Regions from separate parts of the Adlercreutzia shanghongiae genome, predicted to be linked through region 1. Evidence: predicted binding sites of a transcription regulator. Region 1 holds the regulator's gene; each other region holds the start of a gene.

Region 1 (4,060 bases):
TTGCAGTGCAGGTTGTCGCCGTCGCGCTCGAAGAACTCGTCGGGGGCAATGCGCACGGTGACGATGAGGTCGCCGGCGGGCGCGCCCTGCATGCCGGCCTCGCCGAAGTCGTGGATGCGCAGCTGCTGACCGTCGCGGATGCCCTTGGGGATGTCGATGGAGACGCGCTGGCGGTCGGGCACGCGGCCCTGGCCCTCGCATTCCGGGCAGGGGTTCTCGATCATGGTGCCCACGCCGTGGCATTTCGGGCACGTGGTGGCCGACTGCATGTCGCCGAGGAAGGTGTGCTGCACGGTGACCACCCGCCCGCTGCCGTGGCATTCGTCGCAGGTGACCTCTTTGCCGTCCTTGCCAAGGCCGGTGCCGTCGCAATCGGGGCACGGAGCCAAACGGTCGTAGACGATCTCCTTCTTCTCCCCGGTAGCGGCCTCCTTCAGGCTGATGCGGATGCCCACGCCCATGTCGCGGCCGTCCTTGCGCACCTGGCGGCCTCCCGCGGCCGCGCCGCCGAAGAAGGTGGAGAAGATGTCGCCCATGCCGCCGAAGCCGCCGCCTCCGAAAAGGTCCTCGAAATCGATGCCGACGCCGCCATAGGGGTTTCCGCCGCCCGCAGCGCCCGGAATGGTGCCGAAGCGGTCGTAGGCGGCCTTCTTCTGCGGGTCGGACAATACGTCGTAGGCCTCGTTCAGCTCCTTGAACTGGTCTTCGGCATCGGGCGCCTTGTTCACGTCGGGGTGCAGCTCGCGCGCGCGGTGGCGGAACGCCTTTTTGATCTCGGCTTCGGAGGCGTCGCGGGAGACGCCGAGGATTTCGTAGAGGTCCTTGTTTGCGGCCATGATGGGATAGAGTGCCTTTCTGAATGCTTCGAAGGGTTATGCGGGCGAGCTTACTCGTCGTGGAGCACGCACTGGGCGGCGCGCACGGCGCGGATGGCGCCCGCGTAGTTCATGCGGGTGGGGCCGATGACGGCCACGACGCCCTCGCTGTCGCCGCGCCCGTAGGGGCAGGCGACGATGGAGACGCCGGCCAGCTCGGAGGTAGGGTTCTCGTGTCCGATGCGCACCATGACGGGGCCATCGCCCTCAACGGTGTCGTCGAAGGCGTGCAGCAGCACCCGGTCGTCCTCGAGCACTTCCATAACGGGCAGAAGCGCTTTGGAATCGCTGAACTCCGGCTGGCGGAGCAGAGAGGAGATGCCAAGGGAGTGGGCGCGATTGCCGTCGCTCTCGCCGAGACACTCCACCACCTCGTCGATGATGAGCTGCACGAGCGGGTCGCGCAAGGCCTCGATGGTGCCGGCGTCCAGGTTGCGTCGCACGTCGCGGGCGGACTGGCCCACGAGCACGCGGTTGAGCAGGTTCTGGGCCGCCGCCAGCTCGTCGCAGGTGACTTCGTCGGTAAACGAGATGGTGCGGTTCACCACCTGGCCGTCCTCGGCTACGACGATGACGATGGCCTGATAGTTCGAAAGCGACACCAAGGTGAGTTGGCGGATGCGCCCGGAGAACACCGAGGGGGCCATGACGATGGAGAGGCAGTCGGTGAGCCGGGCGAGCGCGGCGCTCGTGCGCTCCATGAGGGCATCGAGCTCCGAGGCGCTGGCGCGAAGCTCCTCCACCATGGAGGGATGAGGGCGCTCCTCTTCGGCCAGGCCCGAGGACAGGAGCTCGTCGACGAAGGTGCGATAGCCCGCATCGGTGGGCACGCGCCCAGCGGAAGTGTGGGGCTGCTGGATGAAGCCGGCATCTTCGAGGACGGACAGGTCGTTGCGCACCGTGGCCGGGCTCACGCCCAGACGATGGCGCTCTGCGAGCGTCCGCGAGCCTACGGGCAGCGCGTACTGAATGTAGTCCTCGATGAGCGCGCGCAACACCCGCTGGCGTCTCTCCGACAGCATCGACTCTCCTTCCTTCAACGGCGTTGACGCTATTTTAGCAACCTCGTCAAGAGAGTGCTAACGTTCTACGCAAGCGACACAACCCCGCAGGTGGAAGGCGCTCCTTACGGGGCCAGGTCCAAGAGGCGGCCGTAGAGTTCGTTGCCGCAGAGCCAGCCGGTGTCGGTGGGGCGCCAGCGGCCGCCTTCGTGCACGGCGAGACCGAGGGAGGCAAGCTCGTCGAAGGCGGCGGGCACGGTGCCTTCCGCCGAGAGAGGCGCGCGGTCGTCGCCGCTTCGCTGGCCATCGATAATCGCAGCCGCTTTCGCCACCTGCTCGTCGGAGGCGCCCCGGGCCATGCGCATGGCGAGCATGAGGTCCTCGGCGGCCATCTGGCGGGCGTTCAAGTCGTCGACCACGCGCCCGTCTTGCACGCGCATGCGGCGCATCTCGTTCTGAGTCATGGTGACAGCAGAACGGCCGAGCCCCAGATAGGGCGCACCCGTCCAGTAAGCGGTGTTGTGACGGCTCTCGAACCCCGGTTTCGCGTAGCTCGCCACCTCGTAGCGGTGAAAGCCGGCGTCATCCAGGATGCGCGCCGCCGTCTCCATGGCCTCAGCTTCGACATCGTCGTCGGGTTCGGCCATCTCCCCGCGCATAATGGCGGCATCGAAGGGCGTATGCGGCTCGATGGTGAGCGGATACACGCTCAGGTGGGCCACGCCAAGGGACACCGCTTCGCGCACGCTTTCCGCAAACGACTCGGCGCTCTGCCCGGGGATTCCGGCCATAAGGTCAACCGATACGTTTTCGAATCGCTCCTGAGCCGCACGAACCGCCGCGCGGGCCCCCTCGGCATCATGGGCGCGGCCGAGAATGGACAGCACCTCGTCATCGAAGGACTGCACGCCGATAGAGAGCCGATTGACCCCGAGCGCCCAGATGTCGCGCACCATGTTGCCGTCCAGGCTCTCGGGGTTGGCCTCCATGGTGCACTCCACCTCAGGCTCCAAATGCATAGACATTGAAAGTGCGTACAGCAGCATGGAAAGCCGCCGCATCCCGATATAGCTCGGCGTCCCTCCCCCGAGATACACCGTCTCAAGCGCCCCGAGCTTTCCCTCCTTGGACGCCCGGCGAATGTCCATCACGAGCGATTCCACGTACTCGTCGATGACCGGCGAATCCCGCTCCACCGCCGAAGTAGCGAAATCGCAGTACCCGCACCGCCTCACGCAAAACGGAATATGCAGATAAAGCGCCTTATAAGGGTCGTAGCCCAAGAAAATACCTCATTTCCGAACGAGTAGTCTCGCGACAGAGGGTGTTCCAACCGAGCGAGTTCCGCAGCGACTGGAAATGTCCAGTGGACATTTCCACAAAGCGAGGACTGTCTGAGCGAATTGGAATGCCCTCTGGCGCGAGACGGACAGAGCCGAATCAAAATACCTCGCGCGAGACGAACTAATCACGAATGCTCCCGAGCAATCTCAATCAGGTCATCAAACACCTGGCCAAAATCTTCCAGCGTCGTGCAGTAGTTGATGCGCCCCCGTGCCGCGGCGGCGCCGGGAAGTCCCGCCATGTACCACATGGCATGCTTGCGCATCCGCACGATGTTGCGCCCCTCGCGCTGGGTGAGCAGCCGCGCATGGCGGCGGGCCATGGCGATGCGCTCTTCGATGGACGGCGGCACAGGCTCATCGTCACCCGCGAGCACCGCCTGCACCTGCGAGAACAGCCACGGGTTGCCCTCGGCGCCCCGGGCGATCATCACCGCGTTACAGCCCGTCTGCGCGGCCATGGCCACGGCATCGGCGCCGCGGCGGATGTCGCCGTTGCCGACGACGGGCACCGACACCGCATCGCGCACGCGCCCGATGACGCCCCAGTCGGCGGCACCGCGGTACAGCTGCTCGGCGTAGCGCCCGTGCACCGTAACCGCGTCGGCTCCGGCATCTTCCATGGCGCGCGCGAACGCGACCGCCGTCTCGTCGCCCTCGGCCCAGCCGCGACGGAACTTCGCCGTCACCGGATGGGAGACGGCGCCCTTCACCGCCCGCACGATGGCGGCGGCGAGCTCAGGGGTCTTCATGAGCGCCGACCCGTCGCCTTTCGACACGATTTTGCGGGCCGGGCATCCCATGTTGATGTCGAGGTAGGCCAAGCTCTCCCCCATCATGT
Region 2 (4,060 bases), on a different contig from region 1:
CGCTGTTCCAGAATATGGCCTTGGTGCTGGCCGCGGCCTTTGCGGGCTACGCGCTGCACGAGCACCAAGAGCGCACGCGCGCCATCGAGGAGCGCGCTGTGGCCGCCGAGCGCAGCCGCGAGAGCGAGGCGCGGCGTCGAGTGGAAGCCGAGCGCGTGTCCATCGCTCGCGAGGTGCACGACATCACGGCGCACTCGCTCTCCGCGGTGAGCATTCAGGCCGCCGCCGCCGAGCGCCTGGTCGACCGCGACCCCGAAGCGGCTAAAGAGGCCATCGCCGAAGTGCGGCGCACGTCGAAGGCGGCCCTGGAGGAGATTCGCGCCATGATAGGCGTGCTGCGCACCGGCGAGGGGCCGGCGGAAACCGCACCCACCCAGGGCACCGACCGCATGGCCGACCTTCTGGCCTATCTGGAAGGGGCCGGCATCGAGGCGTCTCTCGACGAGGCGTCCTACAATCGCGCCGTCGTGCCGGCGTTCATCGACGTGGCCCTCTACGGCATCGCCCGGGAGGCGGCCACGAACATCGTGCGCCACGCCGACGCGCGCCACGCGGCCTTCGCGCTTTCTGCCACCGAAGAGGGTGGCGCCACCCTGGTGGTGGACGATGACGGCAAGGGCTTCGTTCCCGCCGGCGCGCCAGCGAGCACGAAGCCCTTGCCGCCCTCGTCCACCACCAGGGTGGCGCCCCCCTGGTGGTGGACGATGCCGGCAAGGGCTTCGTGCCCACCGGCGCGCCGGCGGGCCACCACGGGCTGCTCGGCATGCGCGAGCGCGCCCGTCTTCTGCACGGCACCTTCTCCGCTGCGAAAAGCCCGCTCGGTGGTTTCCGCATCTGCGTGAGCATCCCCCTGAACCAGAAAGAGGAGCCCCATGACTGAGGCTGAACCCATCCGCGTGCTCGTTGTCGACGACCAAGACCTCGTCCGGGGCGGCTTCAAGGCGATTCTCGGTACCTACGAGGGCGTCGAAATCGTCGGGGAGGCGCGCAACGGCGCCGAGGCGGTGCAAGAGGCCCAGCGCCTCAAGCCCGATGTGGTGCTCATGGACATTCGCATGCCCGAAATGAGCGGCATCGAGGCCACCCGTGCCATCACGGGCAACCCGCTGCTCGCGAAGACGCGCGTGCTCGTGCTCACCACCTTCGACATCGACGAATATGTCTATGACGCCCTGGGCGCTGGTGCGAGCGGATTTCTTCTGAAGGACGCCGATCCCGACGAGATTGTCGCCGCCATCCGCGTGGTGGCCGCGGGCGACGCGCTCATCCAGCCCTCGGTGATGCGCCGGCTCGTGGAGACCTTCGTGGCCGCCCGCCCGCGCGGCGGCTGGGGAAGTGCCGAGGTGGCAGATGCGCGTCGCGCGGCCCTTGCGAATCTCACCGATCGCGAGCGGGAGATTCTGATGCTCGTGGCCCGCGGCCTTTCCAACGATGGGATTGCCGAGGAGCTGTTCATCTCGCCGGCCACGGTGAAGACGCACCTGGCGCGCATCATGGCAAAGACCGATGCCCACGACCGCGCCCAGTTGGTGGTGTTCGCCTACGAGACGGGGCTCGTGAGCCCCGCAGGCAAATAGCTGCGCAACTGCACAATTTCAAAGTAGGAAAGTAATCCCTGATAAAGCCCATAATCGCAGGAAACTTCAGCGAGAAATACTCAAGTTTTTCCCGTGCGCCCCTTGTATTCCGTCCCGTTGCTGTTATGATGTCTTCCTGTTTAGCACTCGTTGTGAAAGAGTGCTAGCACTTACCCTCAACGAGTGGTTAAATTGGAAGCTGTGCATAGGCACAAGACAACCATTGAAAGGACGGCAAGCTATGAATTTGAAGCCTCTGGGCGACCGCGTCATCCTGAAGCAGGACGAGGCCGAGGTCACCACCGCGTCCGGCCTGTTTTTGGCCTCCGACGCCAAGGAAAAGCCCCAGACCGGCACCATCGTCGCCGTAGGCGAGGGCCGACTCGACAAGGACGGCAAGCTGCTCCCCATGCCCGTGAAAGTGGGCGACAAGGTCATCTACAGCAAGTTCGGCGGCACCGAGATCGCCCTGGATGGCGAGAACGTGCTCATCCTGCGCGCCGACGACATCTATGCGGTTGTTGAATAAGTAATTATTCGACAACCCGACGGCTTTCCGTGGCGGCCGCCTAGCCCTTCAGAACCTGCGGTCTTTCGCACACAGCGCGAAGGCTGCTTAGCTCAAGACCGCAGAACCTTCAGGGCAATGCGACTCACCACGAAAAGCCTGCTGTTTCCAGTGTTGTTTTTGAAAATAAGTATTCTGAAAGGAACGCGAACTTATGGCTAAGGAAATCAAGTTCGATACCGATGCTCGCTCCGGCCTGGCCGCGGGCGTGTCCAAGCTGGCTGACGCTGTGAAGGTGACGCTCGGCCCCAAGGGCCGCTACGTCGCCCTGGAGAAGTCCTACGGCGCCCCGCTCATCACCAACGACGGCGTGACCGTTGCCAAGGAAGTTGAGCTGGAGAACCCCGTTGAGAACATGGGCGCCCAGCTGGTGCGCGAGGTTGCCGTGAAGACCAACGACGTGGCCGGCGACGGTACCACTACCGCTACGCTTCTCGCCGACGTCATCGTCTCCGAAGGCCTGAAGAACGTCACCGCCGGCGCTGACGCTCTCGGCATCCGCCGCGGCATCGAGAAGGCCACCGACGCTATCGTCGAGTCCATCAAGGCTTCCGCCACCCCCGTGTCCACCAAGGAGCAGATCGCTAACGTCGGTCGCATCTCCGCGGGCGACATCGCCATTGGCGACAAGATCGCCGAGGCCATGGACGCTGTGGGCAAGGACGGCGCCATCTCCGTCGAGGAGTCCCAGACCTTCGGCATCGAGATGGACCTCGTCGAGGGCATGCAGTACGAGCGCGGCTACATCTCCCCCTACATGGCTACCGATATGGAGAAGATGGAAGCGGTGCTGAAGGACCCCTACGTGCTGCTCACCGACATGAAGATCAACTCCATCCAGGACATGGTTCCGCTGCTGGAGGAGATCATGCGCGCCCAGCGCCCGCTGTTCATCGTCGCTGAGGATGTCGAGGGCGAGGCGCTCTCCACCATCCTGCTGAACCGCCTGCGCGGCACCCTGAACGTGGTCGCCATCAAGGCCCCCGGCTTCGGCGACCGCCGCAAGCGCATTCTGGAGGACATCGCCGTGGTCACCGGCGCCCAGGTCATCGACAAGGACTTCGGCATGACCATGGCCGACGCCACCATGGAGATGCTCGGCACCGCTAAGACCGTCAAGGTCACCAAGGACACCGCCCTTATCGTGGATGGCGCTGGCAAGAAGGAAGACATCGAGAACCGCATCCAGATCATCCGCGCCGAGCTCGAGCGCGTCGACTCCGACTTCGACCGCGAGAAGGCCCAGGAGCGCTTGGCGAAGCTCTCCGGCGGCGTGGCCGTGCTGAAGGTCGGTGCTGCCACCGAGTCCGAGCTGAAGGAGAAGAAGTCCCGCATCGAGGACGCCCTGCAGGCGACCCGCGCGGCTGTGGAAGAGGGCATCGTCGCCGGCGGCGGCGTGGCTCTCGTGGACGCCATCGGCGCCCTGGATTCCGTCGAGGCTGCCGACAAGGACGAAGAGGTGGGCATCGACATCATTCGCAAGGCCATCGAGGCCCCGATGCGCGCCATCGCCCAGAACGCCGGCTTCGAGGGTTCCGTGGTGGTCGAGAAGGTGAAGAGCCTACCCGCGGGCGAGGGTCTGAACTGCGCCAACGGCGAGTACGGCAACATGATCGAGATGGGCGTGAACGACCCGGTGAAGGTTACCCGCACCGCTCTGCAGTCCGCTGCTTCCGTGGCCGCTCTCATCCTCATCACCGAGGCCACCATCAACGAGATCCCCAAGGAGGGTCCGGACCTGTCCGCCCTGGCCGGCGCCATGGGTGGCGGCGGCGGAATGTACTAGGCCCCAGGCAGGCGAATCTTGCGCACGGCCTAGCCGCACATCCAGCTAACTCGCAGAAGGGCGTTCCGCAGGGGGCGCCCTTCCTGTTGTGCGTGTGTCTGGCCCGATTCATGGAAATTGTGCTTTTTT
Region 3 (4,060 bases), on a different contig from region 1:
CGCTCATCATCTTCAGCACGGCGGTGGTGGCTGCGGTGCTGTTCGCCGTCATAGGGCTGCTGCGCCGGCAGTTCGATGTGAGCCGCCTGTACTATCCTATCATCATCGCTGTGGCGGCTGGCATCCTTGTTACGCCGCTTGTGGGCGGAACGGGCTTCGGCAGTCAGTTCGTCACCGTGGCCTACAACTGCTTCATGCTGGTAATCTGGTGCCTGTTGGCCTACGTTGCCTACTCGTCGCGCCTTTCTCCAATTCTAGTGTTCGGACTGGGGCGTGGGGCGTCAGCATTGGGAACGACCTTCGGATGGCTTGGCGGTCTGGGGATCGTGCGGACTCAGGGTGGCGGCAGCTTGTCGCTCGAGGTTATCTCGGTTGCCATGGTCTTCGCACTTCTGGTGGTATCGATGCTGGTGCTGAACGACCGTCTGATCGGCGACGCGCTGCGTCCGGGGGAGCAAATTCTCGGCGATGCCGCGGGGATGCCGGCGCAAGGTGCGAAGTCGGCAGGGGAGGCGGCGTTCGCCGGCCGGCAAGGCGCCGAGGATCGCAGGAACGTGGCGGTTGACGGCGAGGTCTCCTTGGATGGCGGAGTCGGCTGCGGCGAAATCGGCGAAATGGATAGGTCCAGCAAGATGGGGGAGGCTGGCGCCTCCCTTGTCGGTGACAGCTCGGGAGATGCTGCGATGGGGGAGCGGCGTCCCGGTCCCTATCGGATGCGCTGCGATGCGGTGGCCGAGCGCTACGAGCTCTCGCCCCGGGAACGCGAAGTGTTTGATCTTCTGGTGCGCGGCCGCTCCATCGACTACATCGCCCAGAGTCTCACCATCTCCTTCAATACCGCAAAATCTCATATCCGTCATATCTACGTGAAAACCGACGTCCACTCCCGTCAGGAGCTCCTCGATCTCATCGACCGCGAGCGCTAGGCGCTGGGTCTTGCAGGCTAGTGATTTGACCCTGGCGCCTCCCTTGAGAGGGCGGCACGTCTCGGCTGGGATGACTTCGAGGATTGTCTGAGTGCCCTTGCTGTCGAGAGGGAGGGGGCCGACCATCTCATCACCCGCGACGCCAAGGGGTTCGCGCGGTCAACGCATCCGGCGGTGTCCCCGGATGCGTGGCTTAACATCATGCGCGAAGAGCGCGGCCTCGACTAAGGCGAGGTTCAGCTTTAGGACGGAGAGGGGAGTTGTGCCGGCAAATACGCGTGAGTATCTAGCATGGTGGCGGAGTATTCTCTTTGGGCAACGCATGCGCCCATTGGCGTGAGTGAGTGCCGTCTGGGCGATGAACTGCCTGCGGCTTACGCTGACATACTCCCGTCGCCCGAGGACTTGGTGGCCCGGCTGCAGGGGAAGACGAAGTTTCGCGTTGCCCTTGGCCAACCATAGGGAAAACTTGATAGGTATTGACTTAGGTTTCCTTCTGCGTACAATGTGCTGTTAGCACTCGATAAGGGAGACTGCTAACGCCTCTGTCGCCGCAGGTCAACGACTGCCGTACAGCCCGATTGCATCCGCGAGATACTGCCTGCGTGCGGCCTACACTGAAGCGGTATGCGTCTTCCGACCGTATGAAAGAAGGTTTACCGTCCATGAGAAAGTTCAAGACCGAGAGCAAGAAATTGCTCGACCTCATGATCAACTCCATCTACACCAACCGCGAGATCTTCCTGCGCGAACTCATCTCGAACGCATCGGACGCGGTGGACAAGCTGTACTTCCGTAGCCTTACCGATCCGGACGTTGCCGTGGGCCGCGACGATTTGGCCATCACTGTGGGCTTTTCTTCCGATGAGCGCACCGTCGCCGTCTCCGACAACGGCATCGGCATGACCAAAGACGAGTTGGACAAGAACCTCGGCACCATCGCCCACTCCGACTCCTTCGAGTTCAAGGCCGCCCAGGCCGAGGCCGCTGCTGAAAGCGAGCCCGGCGAGGCGAAGGGCCTCGACGACCTCACCGACGTGGACATCATCGGCCAGTTCGGCGTGGGCTTCTACTCCGCCTTCATGGTGGGCAAGAAAGTGCGCGTCGTCTCCCGCGCCATCGGATCCGACGAGGCCTGGGCCTGGGAGTCCAACGGCGTCGACGGCTACGACATCAAGCCGGCCGAACGCGCCGAGCACGGCACCGACGTCGTCGTGTACCTGAAGGACGACACCGCCGAGGAGTCCTTCGGCACCTTCGCCAGCGAGCACGGGCTCACCCAGCTCATCAAGCGCTACAGCAACTACGTGCGCTATCCCATCAAGATGGAGGTCACGAAGAGCCGCAAAGTTGAGGCCCCCGAGGCGGCCGAAGGGGAGGAGGCCCCGGCGCCCCAGTGGGAGAGCTACACCGAGGTCGAGACCATCAATTCCATGATCCCCATTTGGAAGCGCAAGAAGTCCGAGGTCTCCCAGGAAGAGTACAACGAGTTCTACAAGACCGACTTCCACGACTTCGAAGATCCGGCCCGCACCATCTCGGTGCACGCCGAGGGCTCGCTCAACTACGACGCCCTCATGTTCGTGCCGAGCCGCGCGCCGTGGGACATGTACTCGAAGGACTACAAGCGCGGGCTCGCCCTGTACTCGGCCAATGTGCTCATCATGGACAAGTGCGAGGAGCTTTTGCCCGACTACTTCGGCTTCGTGCGCGGCGTGGTGGACTCCTCTGACCTTACGCTGAACATCTCCCGCGAGACGCTGCAGCATAACGGACAGCTGCGCGCTATCGCCCGTCGTCTCGAGAAGAAGATTAAGGGCGATTTGGCGAATATGCGCGACGATGATCGTGCGGCCTACGAGAAGTTCTTCGAGCAGTTCGGCCGCACGTTGAAGTTCGGCATCTACCAGAGCTACGGCATGGCGAAGGACACCCTGGCCGATTTGCTGCTGTTCTATTCGGCCAAGCAGAAGAAGATGATCACGCTCGACGAGTACCTGGCCGACGCCCCGGCTGGCGCCGACTCCATCTTCTTCGCCGCAGGTGATTCGCTGGACCGTTTGGCGAACATGCCGCTTGTGACCACGGTGCTGGCCAAGGGCTACGATGTGCTTCTGTGCGATCAAGATGTGGACGAGTTCTGCATGATGGCCATGGGCGCCTACGGCGAGCATGCCGTGGATGGCGACGACGATAACAAGCAGCCCTACTTAATCAAGAACGTGGGCTCCGAGGATTTGGGGCTGACCACCGAAGAAGAGAAGAAGCAGGCCGAGGAGGCCACAGAATCGAACGCCGAGTTGTTCGACGTTATGCGCGAGGCTCTTGAAGGCAAGGTGGAGCGCGTGGTTGTGTCCACCCGCCTGACCGACGCGCCTGTGGTACTCACGACCGAGGGCGGCGTGTCGCTGCAGATGGTTCAGATGCTGAAGATGCAGCCCGGCGCCGAGGACGTGCCCGAGGCCCACATCGTGCTTGAGATGAACGACCGGCACCCGGTATTCGCCACCTTGAAGGAGGCCCACGAGGCCGGCGACGACGAGAAGGTGCGTGCCTACGCCGGCATCCTGTTCGATCAGGCCCTGCTGGTGGAAGGCATCATGCCTGACAACCCGCTCGCCTTCGCCCAAGCGGTGGCCGAGCTCATGAAATAGCGAAGATTCAATCGCCTCTCTTTCGAAAGGGTCGCTTTGTGCGGCCCTTTCTTGCGCCATGGGGAGGGGAGCGCTTCGGCAAAGTTTTTCTCTCTCATTTGTAGAAAAACCGCGTTTGTTTGCACATGCGCGAGGCGGTTCGCTTCATGTGAAGCCGAGAGAGCTGTCGCGACCTGGTGTCTTGTTCTGGCGCGAGCATCTTGCAGTCGTTTTGCAAGCTCCGAATGCCTAACAAACGTGCTTTTCGTGCAAAAGGGAGAGGAAAAGTTGGCTGGGCTACCGACGCTGAGCTACCGACGCTGGGCTGCCGACGCTCGGTTATCTTCAGCGCCGCGAACGAAGCAGCCATAAGAAAGAGGCCGAGGGCATCGAAGGCGATGAAGAGGTCGATACTCGAGGCGAGCAGGTCGTGGTCGGCGGGTAGGGTGGCGCGGATGGTCGACTCGCCGATGAGTCCGACGACTTGCTGGGCGAGGATGA

What was found. Region 1 encodes HrcA, which represses chaperone genes, less so after heat shock. Its sites were predicted from a motif close to TNTTAGCANNCNNNNNNNNNGNNTGCTAANA; they were not measured.
Region 2: the regulator HrcA is predicted to act here: its motif matches at 1,716-1,746, upstream of VJ923_RS01035 (co-chaperone GroES).
Region 3: the regulator HrcA is predicted to act here: its motif matches at 1,438-1,468, upstream of htpG (molecular chaperone HtpG).

What each region holds. Positions count from the first base shown of each region.
Region 1 covers NZ_JAYMFI010000007.1:89,794-93,853, reverse strand. The annotation lists gene dnaJ (molecular chaperone DnaJ) at 1-836, opposite strand, end outside; gene hrcA (heat-inducible transcriptional repressor HrcA) at 887-1,897, opposite strand; gene hemW (radical SAM family heme chaperone HemW) at 2,002-3,159, opposite strand; gene dusB (tRNA dihydrouridine synthase DusB) at 3,345-4,060, opposite strand, start outside.
Region 2 covers NZ_JAYMFI010000001.1:224,892-228,951, reverse strand. The annotation lists gene VJ923_RS01045 (sensor histidine kinase) at 1-842, shown strand, start outside; gene VJ923_RS01040 (response regulator transcription factor) at 873-1,577, shown strand; gene VJ923_RS01035 (co-chaperone GroES) at 1,819-2,106, shown strand; gene groL (chaperonin GroEL) at 2,300-3,931, shown strand.
Region 3 covers NZ_JAYMFI010000030.1:56,438-60,497, forward strand. The annotation lists gene VJ923_RS11220 (helix-turn-helix transcriptional regulator) at 1-926, shown strand, start outside; gene htpG (molecular chaperone HtpG) at 1,592-3,580, shown strand; gene VJ923_RS11230 (hypothetical protein) at 3,675-4,060, opposite strand, start outside.